Regions from separate parts of the Streptomyces sp. ME19-01-6 genome, predicted to be linked through region 2. Evidence: riboswitches for the same ligand, from Rfam matches in the RefSeq annotation. Region 2 holds a riboswitch; the other holds the start of a gene.

Region 1 (10,990 bases), on a different contig from region 2:
TCGGCATGGACGGGGTCAACAGCGACAAGATCATCATGAAGGTCCTGATCCCGGCCGTGGCCGCGCCGATCGTGGCCGGGGTCGCCGCCCTGGTCGCGACCCGGCTCACCTACCGGCTGGCCCGCGGCCGCGACGCCCAGGACACCGCGAAGGGCTACCGCGCCGGGCAGATCGCCTCGGCCGCGCTGGTCTCCCTCGCCCACGGCACCAACGACGCCCAGAAGACCATGGGTGTCATCACCCTGGCGCTGATCACCGGCGGTGCGATCGCGCCCGACTCCGACCCGCCGCTGTGGGTCATCGTCTCCGCGGGCCTGGCCATCGCCCTCGGTACGTACCTGGGCGGCTGGCGCATCATCCGCACCATGGGCAAGGGCATCACCGACATCCAGCCGCCGCAGGGCTTCGCCGCCCAGACCGGCGCCGCGACCGTCATCCTCGCCTCCTCCCACATCGGCTTCGCGCTCTCCACCACCCAGGTCTGCTCCGGTTCCGTGATGGGCGCGGGGATCGGCCGCAAGGGCGGTGTGGTGCGCTGGTCCACCGCGGGCCGCATGGTCCTCGCCTGGGTGCTCACCCTGCCCGCCGCGGGCCTCGTCGCGGGCGGCGCGGCGCTGCTGGCGGACCAGGGCGAGTGGGGCGTCACGGCGGTCGCCGTGCTCGCGGTGGCCGCCTGCGCCGGGATCTGGGCGGCCTCGCGCCGCAAGCCCGTCGACCACACCAACGTCAATGACACCAACGAGGCCGCGGTGGCACCGGCCGAGCCGATGGGCGTCGTCACGGCCGCCCTCCAGTCCGTGGCCCCGCCTCCCGCCGGGCCGGTGGCCCCCGCCGCTGCCGCTTCCGTCTCCTCCTCCGTCTCCTCCGCCACCCCGGCAGGCGCCTCCGCGGCCGCCGGCAGCACCAGCTAAGGAAGTAACGCGATGAGCATCGACTGGGCGGCTCTCGGCCAGGTCTTCGGCATCAGCCTCCTGGTGACCGTCGGCTTCGTGGGCGTCTTCACCCTCGGCATCGTCGGCACCTCCCGCAAGCCGCAACAGGCGGAGGCGGGCCCGGACACCACCTCCGCCTCCTCGGCCTCGGCGGGCGCGGCCTTCGGCCCCGCGCGCGCCGGCGCGTACGCCTGCTTCGCGCTGTGCGCGGCGGCGGTGGCGTACGGCATCAGTCTGATCGTGATCTGACCCCGCTCGCCCCATCCACGGCCGCCGGGCCGGAACGCGCCGACCAGCGCGGACCGCCCGGCGGCCGTGCCATGTGCTCCTCGGCACACTCGTGCGGGGTGGGGCATTCGCGAGTTGACGGCCATTCGCGGCCCGTGGTGGACTTCCGGAGCCAAACGGCGGCAGGAGAGGAAGCCGGTGAGAATCCGGCGCGGTCCCGCCACTGTCACCGGGGAGCGCTCTCCCATCGCCTGTACGAGTCACGGCCGTCCACACGGAGGCTGGAAGACCGGGAGAAACGCGGATCCGGGAGCCAGGAGACTCTCACCGCCGGTCACGTCGAGCCAGGGCGCGGACCCTGAGTGAGGACATACCGCCATGCCCGGCACCGCCATGCCGCCGACCTACCCGCGGCCCCTCCGCCACCTCCCGACGCCCCGAGGCAAGACGGCGAACTGATGATGCGTGCCGATCACGCCTCGTACGCGTGCGGCGCCGCTCTCGGCTTTCTCGGCGACCTCGCCATGGGCGATCCGCGCCGCGGCCACCCTGTGGCCGCGTTCGGGCGCGCCGCCCTGGCCGTCGAGCGGCTGCTGTGGCGCGACCACCGCGGATCCGGGGCTCTTTACACCGCGCTGTGCGCGGGTGGCGCGGCCGCGGGCGCCGTCTTGTCGGTGCGCGCGGTACGGGCTTTGGGAGGGCCCGCGGTGGGACGCCCTGCCCCGGGAAGCCCCGCCCTGGAACGCTTGGAACGCCCCGTACCGAGGCACCCCTCCCCCGCCGCGCAGACCATGCTGACCGCCGCCGCCACCTGGGCCGTGCTCGGCGGGACGACGCTGGGCCGGGAGGCGCGGGCCATCGGCGGCGCGCTGGCCGCCGGGGACCTCGACGCCGCCAGGCGGCGGCTGCCGCACCTGTGCGGACGCGACCCGCAGGCGCTGGACGAGGCGCAGATCGCGCGCGCGGTCGTCGAGTCGGTCGCCGAGAACACCTCCGACGCCGTCGTGGGCGCACTGGTGTGGGGGGCCGTCGGCGGGGTGCCGGGCCTGGTCGGCTTCCGGGCCGTCAACACCCTGGACGCGATGGTGGGCCACAAGTCGCCGCGCTACCGGCGGTTCGGGTGGGCCTCGGCCCGGCTGGACGACCTGGCCGGCTGGCCCGGCGCACGGCTCACCGCGGCGCTGACCGTCCTGGCCGGGCCCGATCCGCGCGGCGCGCGGCGCGCCTGGCGGCGCGACGGCCACCGCCATCCGAGCCCCAACGCGGGCCCCGTGGAGGCCGCGTTCGCGGGCGCGCTCGGCGTTCGGCTGGGCGGCACCCTCGCGTACGGGGGCCGCGTCGAGCACCGGCCGGTGCTCAACCCCGGCGGGCGGCCGGTCGAGGCGGCCGACATCGAGCGCGCGGTACGGCTGTCGCGGCGCGTCGGCGCCCTGGCGCTCGGCGTATCCGTCACGGCCCGGCTGGCCGCGGGGGCGCTGCGGCCGGCCCGTACGGCCACGCGGCCCGGCGAGGCGCCCGTACGCGCCCAGCGCGCCCCACATGGCGCGCTCGCCCGTTGGGCACGGTCCATGCCCCTCCCTCCCGCTCAGTCCCGCCGCGCTCCAACGCACGGGCTTCCCTCGTCACTGCTCGCTCCTCCGTCGCTGCGCGGCTCCTCAGTCCAGCCCGCGCAGCGCGCCAAGACACGCTCATACGAGACACTCGGCGCGGGTCGGCCGGGCGGCCCGGCGACGGCGCGGCCCGCGGCCGCTGGGAGGGACTACGGATGAGCGGAATACACGGCGGAGGCGCCAAGCGTGTGCCGGGCGGCGGGCTGCTCGTCGCGGGTACGACCTCGGACGCGGGCAAGAGCGTCGTCACGGCCGGGATCTGCCGCTGGCTCAGCCGCAAGGGCGTCAGCGTCGCGCCCTTCAAGGCGCAGAACATGTCGCTCAACTCCTTCGTCACCCGCGACGGGGCGGAGATCGGCCGCGCCCAGGCCATGCAGGCCGCCGCCGCGCGCGTCGAGCCGAGCGCGCTGATGAACCCCGTCCTGCTCAAGCCGGGCAGCGACCGCAGCAGCCAAGTGGTGCTGCTGGGCAAGCCGGTGGGCGAGCTGAGCGCGCGTGGCTACCACGATGGGCGGCAGGACGCGCTGCTCGGGACCGTCACGGAGTGCCTGGCCGAGCTTCGGCGCACGTACGACGCGGTGATCTGCGAGGGCGCGGGCAGCCCCGCCGAGATCAATCTGCGCCGCACCGACATCGTCAACCTGGGTCTCGCCCGGGCCGCCCGGCTGCCGGTCGTCGTGGTCGGGGACATCGACCGCGGCGGCGTCTTCGCGTCGTTCTTCGGCACGACCGCGCTGCTCTCGGAGCCCGACCAGCGGCTTGTCGCGGGCTATCTGGTCAACAAGTTCCGCGGCGATGTGACTCTGCTGGAGCCGGGCCTGCAGATGCTGCACGGCCTGACGGGCCGCCCGACCATGGGCGTGCTGCCGTACGCGCACGGGCTCGGCATCGACGAGGAGGACGGGCTGCGGGTGTCGCTGCGCGGGGCGGTGCGCGAGAGCGTCGTCACGCCGCCGCACGGCGCGGACATCCTGCGGGTCGCGGTCGCCGCCGTGCCGCTCATGTCGAACTTCACGGACGTGGACGCGCTGGCCGCCGAGCCGGGCGTGGTCGTGCGGTTCGTGGACCGGCCGGAAGAGCTGGCCGACGCCGATCTGGTAGTGCTGCCGGGCACCCGCGGCACCGTACGGGCGCTGGAGTGGCTGCGGACGCGCGGGCTGGCCGCGGCGATCGCGCGGCGGGCGGCGGAGGGCCGGCCGGTGCTGGGCATCTGCGGCGGCTTCCAGATGCTCGGCGAACGCATCGAGGACGAGGTCGAGTCGCGGGCCGGGACGGTCCAGGGGCTCGGGCTGCTTCCGGTGCGGGTGCGATTCGCGGTGCACAAGACCCTGGCCCGGCCGGTCGGCGAGGCGCTCGGCGAGCGGGTGGAGGGCTACGAGATCCACCACGGGGTCGCCGAGCTGCTGGACGGCGCGGACGAACCCTTCCTGGACGGCTGCCGGGTGGGCTCGGTGTGGGGCACGCACTGGCACGGCTCGCTGGAGAGCGACGGCTTCCGGCGCGCCTTCCTGCGGCGGGTCGCGGACGCGGCGGGCCGGGCGTTCGTCCCGGCACCCGACACGAGCTTCGGGGAGCTGCGCGAGGAGCAGTTGGACCGGCTGGGCGACCTGATCGAGGAGCACGCGGAGACGGACGCGCTGCTGCGGCTGATCGAGCACGGCGTGCCGGACGGACTGCCCTTCGTCCCACCGGGGGCGCCGCCCCGGCCTCCCGGGCCGTCGCTGCCCTCTCCTGCGGCGTCTGCGGAGCCGTCACTCCCTCCGCCTGGCCCAGAAGACCCCCACCGCGCCCACACCGCAGGAGGTACCCCCGCATGACCGCCACCCCCTACCCGTTCACCGCGCTCGTCGGGATGGCCGACCTGCGGCTCGCGCTCCTGCTCAACGCCGTGTCACCGGCCGTCGGCGGGGTGCTGGTGCGCGGCGAGAAGGGCACTGCGAAGTCGACGGCGGTGCGGGCGCTGGCCGCCCTGCTGCCCGGCATCGACGTGGTGGCCGGCTGCCGGTTCTCCTGCGACCCCGGGGCGCCCGACCCGGGCTGCCCGGACGGCCCGCACGACCCGGACACCGGCACCGTACGGCCCGCCCGGATGGTCGAACTGCCGGTCGGCGCCTCCGAGGACCGGCTGGTCGGGGCGCTGGACATCGAGCGGGCGCTGTCGGACGGGGTGAAGGCGTTCGAGCCGGGCCTGCTCGCCGACGCGCACCGCGGCGTGCTGTACGTCGACGAGGTCAACCTGCTGCACGACCACCTGATCGACCTGCTGCTCGACGCGGCCGCCATGGGCGCCTCCTATGTGGAGCGCGAGGGCGTGTCCGTACGGCACGCGGCGCGCTTCCTGCTGGTCGGCACCATGAACCCCGAAGAGGGCGAGCTGCGCCCGCAGTTGCTGGACCGCTTCGGCCTGACGGTGGAGGTCGCGGCGTCGCGGGACACCGACGAGCGGGTCGAGGTGGTGCGGCGGCGGCTGGCGTACGACGAGGACCCGGCCGGGTTCGCCGCGCGCTGGGCGGACGAGGAGAGCGCGCTGCGGGAGCGCGTGGCGGCGGCGCGCGCCCTGCTGCCGCGGGTGCGCCTGGGCGATGGAGCGCTGCGGCAGATCGCGGCGGTGTGCGCGGCGTTCGAGGTGGACGGGATGCGCGCGGACATCGTGACGGCGCGTACGGCGACGGCGCTGGCGGCGTGGGCGGAGCGTACGGAGGTGACCACCGAGGACGTGCGGCAGGCCGCGCTGCTGTCGCTGCCGCACCGGCGCCGGCGGGCTCCGTTCGACGCGCCGGGGCTGGACGAGGACAAGCTCGACGAGGTGCTCCGCGAGTCCGGGGGCGGGGACGACGACCCGGACCCGGGGACGGACGGGCGGGACGAGCAGGGCGGGCAGGACGGGCCCGAGGGACCGGGCGGACCTGAGGGGCCGGCGGGCCCTGACGGGCCGGCCGGCGGACAGCCGCCGCGGGGCGTGCCGGAACAGGCGCCGCCGTCGGCCGCGCCCTCCGTACCGGAGCAGCGCACGGGCTCCGACGGCTCCCACGGTTCCGAGGCTTCCGACGCCCCGAGCGAGGCCCCTGACGCCGACGGGGACGTGGGTGGGGCCGCGGCGGGCGGGCCCGGCGGCGAACGCGCGGCCGTGGGTGCCGCCGAGCCGTTCCGGACCCGGCGGCTCGACGTGCCGGGGCTCGGCGAGGGGGCAGCGGGCCGGCGGTCGCGCGCCCGCACGGCCCACGGCCGCACCACCGGCGCCCGCCGCCCCCGCGGAACCCTGTCCAAGCTGCACCTGTCGGCGACCGTACGGGCCGCCGCACCGCACCAGCGCACGCGCGGCCGGCAGGGCCCCGGGCTCGTGGTGCGCCGTGACGACCTGCGGGAGGCGGTGCGCGAGGGCCGCGAGGGCAACCTCGTGCTGTTCGTGGTGGACGCGTCGGGGTCGATGGCCGCGCGGAAGCGCATGAGCGCCGTCAAGGGCGCCGTCCTGTCCCTCCTGCTGGACGCCTACCAGCGGCGGGACAAGGTCGGCCTGATCACCTTCCGGGGCGCCGAGGCGGCCCTGGCGCTGCCGCCCACCTCGTCGGTGGACGCGGGCGCCGCCCGGCTGGAGAAGCTGCCCACCGGCGGGCGCACGCCCCTGGCCGCCGGGCTGCTGAAGGCCCGCGAGGTGCTGCGGATCGAGCGGCTGCGGGACCCCTCGCGCCGTCCGCTGCTGGTCGTGGTGACGGACGGACGGGCCACGGGCGGCCCGGACCCGGTGTCCCGGGCCGGGCGCGCGGCCCGGCTGCTGGCGGACGACGGGGTCGCCTCGGTGGTGGTGGACTGCGAGGCGGGGCCCGTCCGGTTGGGCCTGGCGGGCGCGCTGGCGTGCGAGCTGCGGGGGACGCCGGTGACGCTCGACGAACTGCGCGCGGACAGCGTGACCGCGCTGGTGCGCGACGCGCGCACGACAAGCACCGCACGGACCGTACGAAAGACACGGAGGGCCGCCTGATGCCGCAAGGACAACCGACCGTCGTACCCGACGACGGGCTGACCACCCGGCAGCGCCGCAACCGGCCGCTGGTGCTCGTGCACACGGGCGTCGGCAAGGGCAAGTCGACGGCCGCGTTCGGGCTGGCGCTGCGGGCGTGGAACCAAAGCTGGCCGGTCGGTGTATTCCAATTCGTAAAGTCCGCGAAGTGGCGGGTCGGCGAGGAGCGGGCGCTGCGCGTCCTCGGCGAGTCGGGGGAAGGGGGGACCGTCGCATGGCACAAGATGGGCGAGGGCTGGTCGTGGCTCCAGCGCTCCCAGCAGGACGCCATCACCAGCGAGGAGGCGGCGCGCGAGGGGTGGGAGCAGGTCAAGCGGGACCTGGCGGCGGAGACATACCGGCTGTATGTGCTGGACGAGTTCGCGTACCCCATGCACTGGGGCTGGGTGGACACCGACGAGGTGGTGTCGGTGCTGCGCGACCGGCCCGGGACCCAGCACGTGGTCATCACGGGGCGTAACGCGCCTCAGAAGCTGCTGGACTTCGCCGATCTGGTCACCGATATGTCCAAGGTCAAGCACCCGATGGACGCCGGCCAGAAGGGGCAGCGGGGCATCGAGTGGTGAGTGTTCAGTGAAGGTGAGTGTCCAGTGGTGAGCGTGCCGCGCCTGGTCATCGCCGCGCCCGCCTCAGGCAGCGGCAAGACCACGGTGGCCACGGGCCTGATGGCCGCCTTCTCGGAGCGCGGTCTCGATGTGTCGCCGCACAAGGTCGGCCCCGACTACATCGACCCCGGCTATCACGCGCTGGCCGTCTCCTCCCCGGCCCGCTCCGGGCGGGCGGCGCGCCCGGGCCGCAATCTGGACGCCTATCTGTGCGGGCCGGAGCGGATAGCCCCGCTGTTTCTGCACGGGGCGGCCGGCTGTGATCTGGCGGTCGTCGAGGGCGTGATGGGACTGTACGACGGGGCGGCAGGGCAGGGCGAGCTGGCGTCGACGGCGCATGTGGCGAAGTTGCTGCGCGCGCCGGTGGTGCTGGTGGTCGACGCCTCGTCGCAGTCCCGCTCGGTGGCGGCGCTGGTGCACGGCTTCGCGTCCTGGGACCCCGAGGTGCGGGTGGCCGGGGTGATTCTCAACAAGGTCGGCTCGGACCGGCACGAGGAGCTGCTGTGCGACGCGCTGGACGGGTCGGGGGTGCCGGTGCTCGGGGCGCTGCGACGGGTGCGCGCGGTGCGCGCCCCGAGCCGCCATCTCGGTCTGGTGCCGGTGGCCGAGCGGCCGGCGGAGGCGGTCGAGTCCGTGGCCGCGCTGGCCGAGCGGGTGCGAGAGGGCTGCGACCTGGAGGGCCTGCTGGCCCTGGCCCGCAGCGCACCGCCATTGGCGGACCCGCCCTGGGACCCGGAGCGGGAGACGGCCCCCGCGCGGGGCGAGGCGAAGGCGACTGGGGGCGAGGTAGAGACGACCGGCGCCGGGGCGAAATCGACCGGGGCAGGGGTGAAGGCCGCCGGGGGCGAGGCAGAGACCGCCAAGGGCGGGACGGAGGCGGTCGTCGCGTTGGCGAGCGGGGCGGCCTTCACCTTCTCCTACGCCGAGCACGCCGAGTTGCTCACCGCCGCGGGCGCGGAGGTGGTCCCCTTCGACCCGCTGCGGGACGAGCGCCTGCCGCCCGGCACCGCCGGCCTGGTGATCGGCGGCGGCTTCCCGGAGGTGTTCGCGCCGGAGCTGTCCGCGAACGAGCCGCTGCGCGCGGAGGTGGCCCGGCTCGCGGCGGCCGGTGCGCCCATAGCCGCCGAGTGCGCGGGGCTGCTGTATCTGGCGCGCTCGCTGGACGGCGAGCCGATGTGCGGAGTGCTGCCCGCCGAAGCGCGCATGTCGGAGCGGCTGACGCTGGGGTACCGCGAGGCGGTGGCGATCGGCGACAGCTCACTCGCCGCCGCGGGGACCCGGGTGCGCGGTCATGAGTTCCACCGCACCGCCGTGGAACCGGGCGCGGGGCCGGAGCCCGCGTGGGGGCTGGTCCGTCCGGAGCGCCGCGCGGAGGGGTTCGTCCAGGGCGGTGTGCATGCGTCGTATCTGCATGTGCACTGGGCGGCGGTGCCGGACGCGGCGGTCCGGTTCGTGGCCGGTTGCGCGCGGCGGGACGGATGAGATGGCGAAGCGAATGGCGGAACGGAACGGGAGGGGACGGTGAATGGAGAGCGTGACACGGACGGGGGCTTCCCCCGAGCCGCCGGTGAGGGCCACGCCGGCGTCGCCGGTGGAGACCGCGCCGATGCCATCCGTGCCGTGCCCGGGGCTTGTCGTCGGGGTCGGTGCCGGGCGGGGTGTGTCCGTCGGGGAGGTGACCGCGCTCATCCGGCGGACGCTGGAGGGGGCGGGGCTCTCGGTGTGCCAGGTCGTGGAGTTGGCCACGGTCGAGGCGAAGGCCGCCGAGCCGGGGCTGGTCGCGGCGGCGGCCCGGCTCGGCGTGCCGCTGCGGGGTCATGGGGCCGCGGCGCTGGCCTCCGTCGCGGTGCCGAACCCGTCCGGGGCCGCGCTGACCGCCGTGGGGACGCCCGGTGTCGCCGAGGCGGCGGCCCTCCTCGCCGCGGGGCCGGGGGGCGAACTGCTGGTGGCCAAGCGGAAATCGGAGCCGCGCGGCCGTCCCGCGCGGGCCACCTGCGCCGTCGCGCGCCGGCTGTCCTGGCTCGGTTCGCCTCCGGGGTGCCTTGGCCCCTGTGGCCCGCAGCGCCGGGGCAAACACGGGCAGGACGGATAGAGATGACCTGCCTACACATCGCCCGGCAGAACTCAGTAACGTCACGGGGCGGGATCCCGAACCCCGCATCGCACTGTGCCACCCGCACCACCAGCACCAAGGAGACCTCGTGACGACCCCGCCCGCGCTGCTCATCGCAGGCATCGGCACCCGAGACGAGAGGCGCGCCGACGCCTTCCGCGACTTCGTACGGGAGTTGGGCACCCGCAATCCCGGCCTGCCCGTCGCGGGCGGCTTCACCGGCCAGAGCCCATTGCCGCTCGGTGACGCGGTGGCCGGACTCGCCGAGGAGGGCGTGACCCGCTTCGCCGTCGTACCGCTGACGCTGATCCCCTCCGAGCGCGCGGAGCAGGACCTCACCGCCGCGCTGGCCGGCGAGCGCGAGCTGCGCCCCGACATGTCCTTCGTCCGCGCCCGCCCGCTGGGCCCGCACCCCCGGCTGCTGACCGTGCTGGAGCGCCGCCTGGACGAGGCGCTGGGCGACGGCCCGCGCCGCTCCCCCTCGGACCGGGCGGAGACCACCGTCCTGCTGGTGGGCCCCGGATCGGTGACCCCCGACTCCAACGCCGAGGTGCACCGGGCCGCCAGGCTGCTGTGGGAGGGCCGCGGCTTCGGCGGTGTGGAGACCGCCTTTGTCTCGCTGGCCGCACCGGACGTGGCCTCGGGCCTCGACCGCTGTGCGCGGCTGGGGGCGCGGCGCATCGTGGTGCTGCCGTACTTCCTGTTCGCGGGCACGGCGGCGGACCGGGCGCAGCAGCAGGCGGAGGGCTGGGCGCTGGCGTACCCGGAGGTCGAGGTGGTGACCGCCGAGGTGCCTGGTCCCTCGGAGGAGCTGGTGGAGCTGGTCATGGAGCGCTACCGGGAGGTGGCCGGGGACGAGGCCGGACACGAGGCCGGGGATACGGCGGGGGATGAGACGGGCGGGTTGGTGACCGTGCCCGCGCAGGATGGCCGGCACCCCGGTTCCCCCGCGCATGTCGGCTGAACAGCTCGCTGACGCGTCCGCCGATCCGTCCGCCGGGTTCGACCCGCGCCATCTGCGTCACCACGGGGACGCGGAGGTGCGGGGCTCCGGCGCCGGGCTGACGGACCTCGCGGTCAATGTCCGGGCCGGCACGCCTCCCGGCTGGCTCAAGGCCCGGGTGGCCGCCGCGCTCGACGGCCTCGCCGCCTATCCGGACGGCCGCGCGGCGCGGCGCGCGGTCGCCGCGCGGCATGGCGTGCCGTCGGCGCGGGTGCTGCTGACGGCGGGTGCGGCGGAGGCGTTCGTCCTGCTCGCACGCGCCCTGCCGGTGCTGTGCCCGATCGTGGTGCACCCGCAGTTCACGGAGCCGGAGGCCGCGCTGCGGGACGCGGGGCACCGCGTGAAGCGGGTGGTGCTGGACGAGCGGGACGGCTTCCGGCTGGACCCGGGCGCGGTGCCGGAGGAGGCGGACCTGGTGGTGGTGGGCAACCCCACCAACCCGACGTCCGTGCTGCACCGGGCCGATGCGGTGGCCGCCCTG
Region 2 (10,990 bases):
GTCTGCCTGCGGGCGGCCTGGGAGCGGGGCGGGACGTCGGACGCGCCGGTCGTGGTCATGAGCCGGATTCTCCCCCACGGCTCGCGGCCCCATCCCTTGCGGGCGCGCCCCCCGTGGGTACGTTCAGCGACCGCAGCGCCGTCCGCTCCCCCGCCACCTCGATCTCGCTCACCGCCGCGTTGTCCAGCCGTGGGAACACCTGCCGGTAGCGGCCGACGGGGATGCCCAGCAGCGCGCACAGTGCCATGCGCAGCAGGGAGTTGTGCGCCACGACGAGCACCGTACGGCCCGGGTGCCCGGCGGCCAGGCCGCGCAGGGCGGCCGCGGCGCGGGCCGCCGCGGCGGCGGGCGGCTCCGCGCCGGGGAACGCGCCCGCTTCCGCGTCCGCCCGGAAGGCCCGTACGGCCGCCGGGTCCTCCGCCTCCATCTCGGCGATGGTGCGGCCCTCACCCCAGCCGAAGTCGACCTCGCGCAGGTCCTCGACGACCTCGGGAGCGAGCCCGAGCGCGTCGGCGGCCGGGCGCGCGGTCAGCCGGGCCCGGCTCAGCGGGGAGCAGGCGACCGCGTTTACCTCGCGTCCGCTCACCCAATGGGCGAGCGCTTCCGCTTGCCGGGATCCCCGTTCCGTAAGGGCCACGTCCGAGATCCCGGCGTACCGGTTCTCCGCGTGCCAAACCGTCTCGCCGTGGCGAACGAGCAGTAGACGAGCTGTCACAGGAAGTTCCTCTCCTCAACCCGCATGACGCGCGGACCATTGCTTTGTCACGTCAACGATGTTAAATCTAGCGTCACCTCTGTGATGGAACGCCGAAGAAAGGCCACCCATGCGCGTCCTCGCCGCCGGAGACCACTTCGTACGTCCCGACCTCATCATCGCCGCGCTCCGCGACGAGCCGGGGCTCGGCGACGTCGACGTCGCCGAGCTGACGCTGCCGTGGCCGCACGAGCCCTTCGGCCCGGTGGGCGGTCCCGAGAGCCGGGTGATCGAGGCCAGCGGCACCGAGGAGCAGCTGATCGAGGCGCTGGCGGGGGCCGAGGTGTGCGTGACGCAGATGGCGCCGTTCACCGCCGGGGTCTTCGCCGCCCGCCCCGAGCTGCGCATGGTCGCGGTCTCCCGCGGCGGCCCGGTCAACGTCGACCTGCCCGCGGCCACCCGCGCGGGCGTCGCCGTCAGCTTCGCGCCCGGCCGTAACGCCACCGCCGCGGCCGAGTTCGCGATCGGCATGATGCTCGCCGCGATGCGCCGCATCCCGACCACGGACGCCGAGCTGCGCGCCGGCCGGTGGCGCGGGGACTTCTACGCGTACGAGGAGGGCGGCATCGAGCTGGACGGCGCGACCGTCGGCCTGGTGGGCTACGGGGCCATCGGCCGCATCGTCGCCCGCGTGCTGCGCGCCTTCGGCGCCCAGGTGCTGATCGCCGACCCGTACACCGATCCCGAGACCGCCCGCTCGGACGGCGTCGAGCCGGTCGAACTGGACGAACTCCTCGCCCGCAGCTCCGTGGTGAGCCTGCACGCCCGGCTCACCCCCGAGACCAAGGGGCTCATCAACGCCGCCCGGATCGCCCGGATGCGGCCCGGCGCGGTCCTGGTGAACACCGCGCGCGGCGGACTGCTGGACTACGCCCCGCTGCCCGAGGCGCTGCGCACCGGCCGTCTCGGCGCCCTCGCCCTCGACGTGTACGACCTCGAACCGCCGCCCGCCGACTGGCCGCTGCACTCCGCGCCCAATGTCGTCACCACCCCGCACCTCGCCGGCGCCACCCGGCAGACCGCCCACCGCGCGGCCGCCATCACCGCCGCCGAGGTCGGCCGCTACGCGCGCGGCGAGAAGCTCGCGCACCCCGCGAACTAGCCCGCCCATCCGGCACGCCCCGTAACCCCGCAGTCGACGCCCCCAGGGAGGGCCCACGTCATGAGCATCGTCCTCGGAGTCGACGTCGGCACCTCCGTCACCAAGGCCGTCGCCTTCGGCCGGGACGGCAGGTCCCTGGCCGCCGCGAGCCGCCCCAGCCGGCTCAACCGCCTGCCCGGAGGGCGGGTTGAGCAGGACCTGGAGGACGTGCTGCGCACGGTCGGCGAGGTGGTCCGCGAGGTGTCCGCCGCCCTGGCCGCGAAAGGCCGGGCGGCCCCGGTCGCGCTCGCGCTCACCGGGCAGGGCGACGGGCTGTGGCTGCGTGACGCGGCGGGCCGGGCCGTGCGCCCGCCGATCTCGTGGATGGACGGGCGGGCGAACGACACCGTGACCCGCTGGGGCGAGGACGGCACCATCCGCGAGCTCTACCGGCTCACCGGCTCCGGGGTGTTCCCCGGCTGCCATGCGCCGCTGCTGCGCTGGCTGGCCGACCACGAGCCGGAGGCGCTGGCGCGCGCGGAGGTCGCGGGCTACTGCGTGGACGCGGTGGCGCAGCGGCTCACCGGCGTCATCGGCGTGGACGCCTCGGACGCGTCCATGCCCTTCCTGGACGTGACCACGCGCGCGTATGTCCCAGAGGCCCTGGAAGCATGTGGAATCGCCGAATACGCCCGGCTGTTGCCGTCGCCCGCCGCGCCCGACACCGTACGGCGGCTGGACAAAGCGGGCGCCGAGCTGCTCGGGCTGGCGGTCGGACTGCCCGTCACGGCGGGCCCGTACGACCTTCCGGCCTGCGCGATCGGCAGCGGGGTCGAGGAGGTCGGCGACGGCCTGCTGATCGTCGGCACCACGCTGGCCAGCCAGGTCCTCACCGACAGCGCGCGGATCGACCCGGCGGCCGACCCGGCGGGCATGTGGCTGTGCGTGCCCGACCGGGACCGCTGGCTGCGCGGCATGCCCGCCATGGTGGGCACGGCGGCCCTGGAGTGGGTCCTGGAGTTCGCCGGGGCCACCACCGCCGACCTGGACGCGCTGCTCGCCCAAAGCCCGCCGGGGGCGCGCGGGGTGACCGCGCTGCCCTTCCTGTCCGACGCGGGCGAGCGGGCCCCGTTCGTGGAGCCCGCCGCGCGGGGCCGGCTGGACGGGCTGACCCTGGCGGCGACCCGCGCGGACGCCGTACGGGCCGTCTGTGAGGCCGTGGCGTACGCCGCCCGCCACTGCCTGGAGGCCGCGGGGCTGACCGCGAGCCTCGCGGCGTGCGGGGGCGGCACCCGGTCCGCCGCCTGGGCCCAGCTGTTCGCGGACGCCCTCGGGCGACCGGTGCGCATCCCCGACGAGCCCGAGGTGGGGGCGCGCGGCGCGGTCGCGGTCGCCTGGCGGGCGCTGGGCGACCCGGTGGACGCGACACAATGGCGAGCCGATTCGCGTACTGTCGTACCGGACGCGGACCGCGCCGAGGCATACGAGCGCGGCTACGCGGACTACCGGGCCAGGCTGGCCCGTACCCTCGCGGAGTGGCGGGCAACGGCGCCCGTTTAACGGCGGCCCACGGCAGCCCGGCACCGCGCCGGACCCGCGCCTGGCGCGCGCCCGGCCGCCCGCACCGGACCCGTGCCAGGCCTGTCCAAGGCCCGCGTCAGGTCAGTGCCAAGTGCGCGCCAAGACCGCGTCAAGTCCGGCACTGAATAGCACATTCGTACGAAACACTCCACCTCGCGACACAACATGTGGGGGCGCGTGCGCTCGCCACCACAAGATGTATGCTCATGCTCGCTGTCGCCGCAGGGGAATCCGGTGGGAATCCGGAACTGTCCCGCAACGGTGTACGCGTGCGCTTTTGCGTACCCGCGAGTCCGAGGACCTGCCGACAGCCGTCTCATACGTCCGGGCCCCGCGGGTTGGGCCGGTGGACGCTGCGCGGTATGCCGTTCGCGGTTTCGGCATGCCCGTACGCGCCCATCGCGCACCACCGTGAGGCCCCAAGCCGAGCGAGGGAGAGCACTTTCGTGACCATCGCGCCAGCCGATCCGGTTTCAGAGGCAGCGGCTACTCAGGCAGCGAACGACGCGCCCGGGACCGTCCTTCTGCGGACCCTGACGGAGCTCACCGCCGACCTGCCCGCCACCGACCCCGGCAAGGTCGCGGCCGCCGCCCTGCGCGGCCGCCATCCCGGCTCGGACGAGGCGGAGTTGCGCACCCTCGCGACCGAGGCGGCGGCCGGGCTGATCGCCGAGGAGCCGGAGTACTCGAAGCTCGCCGCTCGGCTGCTGACCCTCGCCATCGCGGAGGAGGCGGCCGGGCAGGGCGCGGTCTCCTTCTCGGCCTCGGTGGCCGTGGGACACCGCGAGGGCCTGATCGCGGACGGCACGGCCGAGTTCGTGACCGCCCACGCCGCCCGCCTGGACGCGCTGGTCGAGCGGGCGCTGGCCGACGGCGCCGACGGCCGCTTCGGCTACTTCGGGCTGCGCACGCTGCACAGCCGCTATCTGCTCCGCCACCCGATCACCCGCCAGGTGATCGAAACGCCGCAGCACTTCCTGCTGCGGGTGGCCTGCGGGCTGGCCGAGGACCACTCACGGCAGGCGCTGGACGATGTCGCCGAGCTCTACCGGCTCACCAGCACGCTGTCCTACCTGCCCAGCTCCCCCACCCTGTTCAACTCCGGCACCCGGCACCCGCAGATGTCGTCCTGCTATCTGCTGGACTCGCCGCTGGACGAGCTGGACTCGATCTACAACCGCTACCACCAGGTCGCGCGGCTCTCCAAGCACGCGGGCGGCATCGGGCTCTCCTACTCGCGCATCCGCGCCCGCGGTTCGCTGATCCGCGGCACCAACGGGCACTCCAACGGCATCGTGCCGTTCCTGCGCACCCTCGACGCCTCGGTCGCCGCCGTCAACCAGGGTGGCCGGCGCAAGGGCGCGGCCTGTGTGTACCTGGAGACCTGGCACGCGGACATCGAGGAGTTCCTGGAGCTGCGGGACAACACGGGCGAAGAGGCCCGCCGCACCCACAACCTCAACATCGCGCACTGGATCCCGGACGAGTTCATGCGCCGGGTCGAGGCCGACGCCGACTGGTCGCTGTTCTCGCCGGTCGACGCGCCCGCGCTGGTCGACCTGTGGGGCGAGGAGTTCGACGCCGCCTACAAGAAGGCCGAGGCGGAGGGACTGGCCGTCAAGACCGTCCCGGCGCGCCAGCTGTACGCCCGGATGATGCGCACCCTCGCGCAGACCGGCAACGGCTGGATGACCTTCAAGGACGCCGCCAACCGCACCGCCAACCAGACCGCCGAGCCCGGCCGGGTCGTCCACTCCTCCAACCTCTGCACCGAGATCCTGGAGGTCACGGACGACGGCGAGACGGCCGTGTGCAACCTGGGGTCGGTCAACCTGGCCGCGCACCTGGGCAAAGACGTCGGCGACGGGCGGGAAGTAATGGACTGGGAGCGGCTGGACGCGACCGTCCGTACCGCCGTCACCTTCCTCGACCGTGTGGTGGACATCAACTTCTACCCTACCCAGGAGGCCGGGGCGTCCAACTCCCGCTGGCGGCCGGTGGGTCTGGGCCTGATGGGCCTGCAGGACGTCTTCTTCCGGCTGCGGCTCCCCTTCGACTCGCCCGAGGCGCAGAAGCTCTCCACCCAGATCTCCGAACGCATCATGCTCGCGGCGTACGAGGCGTCCTGCGCGCTCGCCGAGCGCCACGGCCCGCACCCGGCCTGGTCCGCCACCCGCACCGCGCGCGGGGTGCTGCACCCGGACCACTACACGGACGCGGTGGCGACCTGGCCCGAGCGGTGGGCGGCGCTGCGCGAGCGGATGGCGAAGTCCGGCATGCGGAACTCCCTCCTTCTGGCCATCGCCCCGACCGCGACGATCGCCTCGATCGCGGGCGTGTACGAGTGCATCGAGCCGCAGGTCTCCAACCTCTTCAAGCGCGAGACGCTCAGCGGTGAGTTCCTCCAGGTCAACTCATACCTGGTGAACGACCTGAAGAAGCTCGGCGTATGGGACGCCCAGAGCCGTGAGGCGCTGCGCGAGTCCAACGGCTCGGTCCAGGACTTCTCCTGGGTGCCGAAGGACGTGCGGGAGCTGTACCGGACCGCGTGGGAGGTCCCGCAGCGCGCCCTGATCGACATGGCCGCCGCCCGCACCCCGTACCTCGACCAGAGCCAGTCGCTGAACCTCTTCATGGCCTCGCCGACCATCGGCAAGCTCAGCTCGATGTACGCGTACGCCTGGAAGCGCGGCATCAAGACCACGTACTACCTGCGCTCGCGCCCGGCGACCCGGATCGCGCAGTCGGCGCGCGCGGCGACCGCTCCCGCCACCATCCCCGTCCCCGCCCCCGCGCAGCAGGTGCCTGCCGACCCCGAGGTCATCGCCTGCTCCCTGGAAAACCCCGAGTCCTGCGAGGCCTGCCAGTGACCACCGCCCCCGAACGCACCAAGAACCTCCTGGACCCCGGGTTCGAGCTCACCCTGCGGCCGATGCGGTACCCGGACTTCTACGACCGCTACCGCGACGCGATCAAGAACACCTGGACCGTGGAGGAGGTCGACCTCCACTCGGACGTCGCCGACCTCGCCAAGCTCTCCCCCGGCGAGCAGCACCTGATCGGCCGCCTGGTCGCCTTCTTCGCGACCGGCGACTCGATCGTCGCGAACAACCTGGTGCTCACGCTCTACAAGCACATCAACTCGCCCGAGGCGCGGCTGTATCTGTCCCGGCAGCTGTTCGAGGAGGCCGTACACGTCCAGTTCTATCTGACGCTGCTGGACACCTACCTCCCCGACCCGGACGACCGGGCCGCCGCGTTCGCCGCGGTGGAGAACATCCCGTCCATCAGGGAGAAGGCGGAATTCTGCTTCCGCTGGATCGACTCGGTCGACAAGATCGACCGGCTGGAGACCAAGGAGGACCGCCGCCGCTTCCTCCTCAACCTGATCTGCTTCGCGGCGTGCATCGAGGGCCTCTTCTTCTACGGCGCCTTCGCCTACGTCTACTGGTTCCGCTCCCGCGGCCTGCTGCACGGCCTGGCGACGGGCACCAACTGGGTGTTCCGCGACGAGACCATGCACATGAACTTCGCGTTCCAGGTGGTGGACACGGTCCGCGAGGAGGAGCCCGACCTCTTCGACGACGAACTCCAGCAGCAGGTCACCGACATGCTGGCGGAGGCCGTCGAGGCCGAGCTGCAGTTCGCCCGCGACCTGTGCGGCGACGGGCTGCCGGGCATGAACACCGAGTCGATGCGCCAGTACCTGGAGTGCGTCGCCGACCAGCGGCTCGCCCGCCTCGGCTTCGCCCCGGTCTACGGCTCCGAGAACCCGTTCTCCTTTATGGAGCTGCAGAACGTCCAGGAGCTGACCAACTTCTTCGAGCGCCGCGCCTCCGCGTACCAGGTGGCGGTCGAGGGCTCGGTCTCCTTCGACGACGACTTCTGATCGGCTTCTCAGCGGCTTCTGACCGGCGGCTGATCCAAACCCGATACGCAGGCGCGGCGCCCCTGGGATCTCCCGGGGGCGCCGCGTCGTATGCCGTATGCCGCGAGGCGTCAGGCGTTGGGCACCGTCTCGTAGCGGGGCGTGCCCTCCGCCATCTGCCGCAGCACGTCCTTGCGGTCGCGCTTGGAGAGGCGGTCGATGTAGAGGCGACCGTAGAGGTGGTCGGTCTCGTGCTGCAGGCAGCGGGCGAAGTAGCCGGTGCCGCGCACCGCGATCGGCTTGCCCTCGGCGTCCTGGCCGCGCACCACCGCGTAGTCGGGGCGGGCCAGCTCGGCGTAGGCGGTGGGCACCGACAGACAGCCCTCATTGGAGTCGTCCAACACCCGGCGGTCGGCCGGCAGCTCGTCGAGCACCGGGTTGCAGACCACGCCGACATGGCGGACGCCGTCGTCGTCCGGGCAGTCGTAGACGAAGACCTTCAGGTCGACGCCGATCTGGTTGGCGGCCAGGCCCACACCCTCGGCCGCCTTCTGGCTGGCGAACATGTCATCGACCAGCGCGGCGAGCTTGTCGTCGAACTCCGTGACGTCCTGGCACTCCTTGTGCAGCACCGGATTGCCGACGACCGTGATCGGACGGGCCGTGCCGCGCTCGCGGTATGCGCGCTCGCGCTCCTCACAGTCCTCCGTGTCCACGATGAACTCGTCGTCCACCCGCTGTTCAGTCCCTTGCTGCGCCATCGTCCGCCGCACGCCTTCCTCAAAACCAGACTCGTCGCCCTACAGGGTAAGGCCCGCGCCGGATGAGCGGGTATGTCAGCCGGGCGCCGCCCGTCAGCAGACCTCTTCCAGATCCCGCCACTCGCGGGTGTCCGGGCTGTCCGCGACCCAGCCGTCCAGCAGCCCGCGCACCAGCCCGCTCGGCGCGGCGATCCCGCACTCCCGCTCCGCCACCCACAGCGAGCCGGAGCCCGCCATACGGTGCCCCAGCGGGCCGGGCTGGCCGGGCTCGCTGTGGTCGTGCGGGTCCAGGTGCTCGCCCTCGCCCTCGTCGCTCGGCATCCGGCTCTCAGAACAGGAGCGGCACAGCAGCCGCACCGAGGACGACCAGTCCTCGGCGGCGAAGCCCGCGTCCGCCGCGAGCCGCTCCAGCGCGTCCCGGTCGGCCTCCGTGGCGGCCTCCAGCAGCACCACCCAGGTCGGCACCGGGGACGGCGCCCACAGCTCGATCTCGTCGAAGACCGGATACGCGGGGCCGGCCGAGGTGACGCGCTCGCCGTGCGGAACGCCGTCGTGCAGCACCACCTCGCCCCAACGCCGCCCGGAGGACGGCAGCGGGATGGACAGCACCTCGATCCGGGCCGGATCCAGGCGGCGGCCCCAGACGACCTCCGACTCGCCCTCCGGCGACAGCCGCACCGCCGCGCTGCCCAGCTCCATGCCCAGCGGCTCACCGGACGCGGACGCCTCGCCGGGCACCTTCAGGCCGTACGCCTGCCAGGCGCGGCGCGCCAGCGGCCAGTCCTGCAGGGCGGTCGCGGCGATCCCCACGTTCCACCAGTCCGGGGCGCCGGTCTCGCGGTCCAGCAGCGCGACCGCGCGCAGCCCCGCCGCGCGCGCCTGCTCCCAGTCGTGCCGGAACTTGTGCAACAGCGCCAGGTTGAACCAGGACTCCGACAGCCACGGCTCCAGATCGGCGGCGCGGGTCAGCAGTGCACCCGCGTCCTCGTACCGACCGTCTCCGATGAGCGTGAACGCGCGGTCCGTGGCCTGCCGCCATGAGGCGGACGGCCGGTGCCGCACCTTGCCGAAGATCTTCACCATTCCCGCCTGCCGGTATCGAAGTAGTACCGCACCAGATGCCTTCGCGGACGGCCTAGCCCTCCCTCGACGACAACCTGCCACACATTCGCGGACATCTCAGCCCGGCCCCTCACGGTTCGGCCGGGGGACGATGCCCACCACACCTCCTTGCCGTCGGCCATAGGCCCGACACCCCCTCTCTTCGCATCCAACCATGCCCCTCGGGGCGGCCGCTCATTACCCGCGAGTTCTCACTTCGGGCGGCCACGGACCCGGTCGTGCACCGGACGCGACACGACCATGGCCAGCGCCTCCACCACCACCGGGTCGAAGTCGCGGACCGTGCCCCGCCGCAGCCGCTCCAGAGCCCCGGGCCCCGCCGTGCCCCGACCCTTCTGAGGGTTTCCCTGTGAGCCGCCCGGGGAACCTCCCACCAGTTCGGTGTAGGCGTTCACCGCACGCACGATACGGGCCAAAAGCGGCTGATCCCGATACGGGTCCGCCTGCCGCTCCACGATCTCCGCGACCTCGTCCGGCACCCCGGTCTGCCGTACGACGGCGCCGCCCAGCAGCGCTATCCGCCGCTGCTCGGCCTCCGGCAGCGGCTCGGTGGCCCCGGCCGGCACCGGGTCGAGCAGCGACAGCTGCCCGAGGTCGTGCATCAGCGCCGCGTACTCGAGCACGGTCAGCGACGGAGCGGAAAGCCGCAGCTCACGGCCGACGGCGCGGCTGAGGCGGGCGACCTGGCGGGCGTGGCCCGCGGGGGTGTGCCCCGCTATCTCCGTCGTCCTGGCCAGCGAGGCGACGGTCTGGCGGCAGGTGGCCCGTATCCCCGCCCAGCGGCGGAAGGAGTGCTGAACGAGCAGCAGCGGCACACAGAGCACCGGCAGCGCCCACAGCCCGGCCACCGCGACCGCCGGGGCCGTCACCGCCGCCGTCGCACCGATCGCGGCCCCGACGCCGGGCAGCGCGCGCAGCTCGTCGTACAGCAAGGGCGTGTAGGGGCGGCCCGTGCGGGCCCGGGCCAGGGCCGCGGCCATGACGGCGTCGCCGAACGCGGCCAGCGCCAGGACGAGCAGCAAGGACGCGACGAGGCACGGGCGGTGACCGGGTCGGCCGAGCCAGTCGGGCCAGTCGGGCCAGTCGAGCCAGGAGCGCAACCGGCCGGTGTGGTGAAGCGGTTGGCAGCAGACCGCGACGAAGGCGACGGTGAGCACCCGGCGCGCGGCGCGGTCGAGGTCGGCCGGGTGTCCCAGGGCCGTGCGCGGCACCAGGGCGAGGAGGGAGGCGGCCCCGACGACGGCGACGGTCTGGAGGACGCCGTGCGTGGCCGGTGCGCCTTCCAGCCGCCCCAGCACGGCATAGCCGAGGGCGGCCGCGGCGGCGACGGGCGCGGGCTCACGCTCTCCGGCCTCCGGCTCGCCCGGCCGCTCGTGCGCCCCGTCCGCGCCCCTGTCCGCGCCCGCGCCCGCGCGCACCGCCGGGCGCCCGTCCCACCGTATGACCTCCCCCAGAGCGACGAGCGCCCCGAAAGCGAGCGCCGCCGTCGGCTCGCGCACACCCCGCCACTGCGTCCATGCGAAGGCGGCTACGGCGAGCGCGCCTGCCGCGCCGTACACCGCGACACAGGTGAGCCCTCCCCGCCCGCCCGGCGCGCCCGAGCGCGCCCAGCGCACGGCCCTTGGCCGACGCCCGGTCCCCGACCCATGCACGGCCTCACGTTCGCTCCGGCGTCCCGCCCGGCCTCGGGTCGCGGCGCCGCATGCGCCGACGGCCGTCTTGCGCGCACCGGCGCCGGGCCACGGCGCGGCGCCCCGCCACGGGCTCATGCGCCACCGCCCCGGCCGGGCCCCGAGGCGCTCAGTCCCAGCCCCTGGGGCCGG

Evidence for each region. Region 2 has a riboswitch for cobalamin ahead of PV419_RS08245 (ribonucleoside-diphosphate reductase subunit alpha). Riboswitches for the same ligand answer to the same signal wherever they lie in the genome.
Region 1: another riboswitch for cobalamin. It lies ahead of PV419_RS40095 (cobalamin biosynthesis protein); the one in region 2 lies ahead of PV419_RS08245 (ribonucleoside-diphosphate reductase subunit alpha).

The regions. Positions count from the first base shown of each region.
Region 1 covers NZ_JARAXF010000028.1:79,258-90,247, forward strand. Annotated here, with positions in the region: gene PV419_RS40085 (inorganic phosphate transporter) at 1-911, shown strand, start outside; gene PV419_RS40090 (hypothetical protein) at 924-1,181, shown strand; cobalamin riboswitch at 1,348-1,484, shown strand; partial or broken gene PV419_RS40095 (cobalamin biosynthesis protein) at 1,622-2,653, shown strand; gene PV419_RS40100 (cobyric acid synthase) at 2,926-4,587, shown strand; gene PV419_RS40105 (putative cobaltochelatase) at 4,584-6,749, shown strand; gene cobO (cob(I)yrinic acid a,c-diamide adenosyltransferase) at 6,749-7,354, shown strand; gene PV419_RS40115 (cobyrinate a,c-diamide synthase) at 7,379-8,875, shown strand; gene PV419_RS40120 (cobalamin biosynthesis protein) at 9,000-9,485, shown strand; gene PV419_RS40125 (sirohydrochlorin chelatase) at 9,595-10,470, shown strand; gene cobC (Rv2231c family pyridoxal phosphate-dependent protein CobC) at 10,460-10,990, shown strand, end outside.
Region 2 covers NZ_JARAXF010000003.1:355,140-366,129, forward strand. Annotated here, with positions in the region: gene PV419_RS08225 (DeoR/GlpR family DNA-binding transcription regulator) at 1-59, opposite strand, end outside; gene PV419_RS08230 (histidine phosphatase family protein) at 56-715, opposite strand; gene PV419_RS08235 (2-hydroxyacid dehydrogenase) at 825-1,856, shown strand; gene PV419_RS08240 (FGGY-family carbohydrate kinase) at 1,917-3,395, shown strand; cobalamin riboswitch at 3,610-3,740, shown strand; gene PV419_RS08245 (ribonucleoside-diphosphate reductase subunit alpha) at 3,863-6,286, shown strand; gene PV419_RS08250 (ribonucleotide-diphosphate reductase subunit beta) at 6,283-7,305, shown strand; gene def (peptide deformylase) at 7,416-8,045, opposite strand; gene PV419_RS08260 (tetratricopeptide repeat protein) at 8,139-9,125, opposite strand; gene PV419_RS08265 (HD-GYP domain-containing protein) at 9,359-10,783, opposite strand; gene PV419_RS08270 (HD domain-containing phosphohydrolase) at 10,933-10,990, opposite strand, start outside.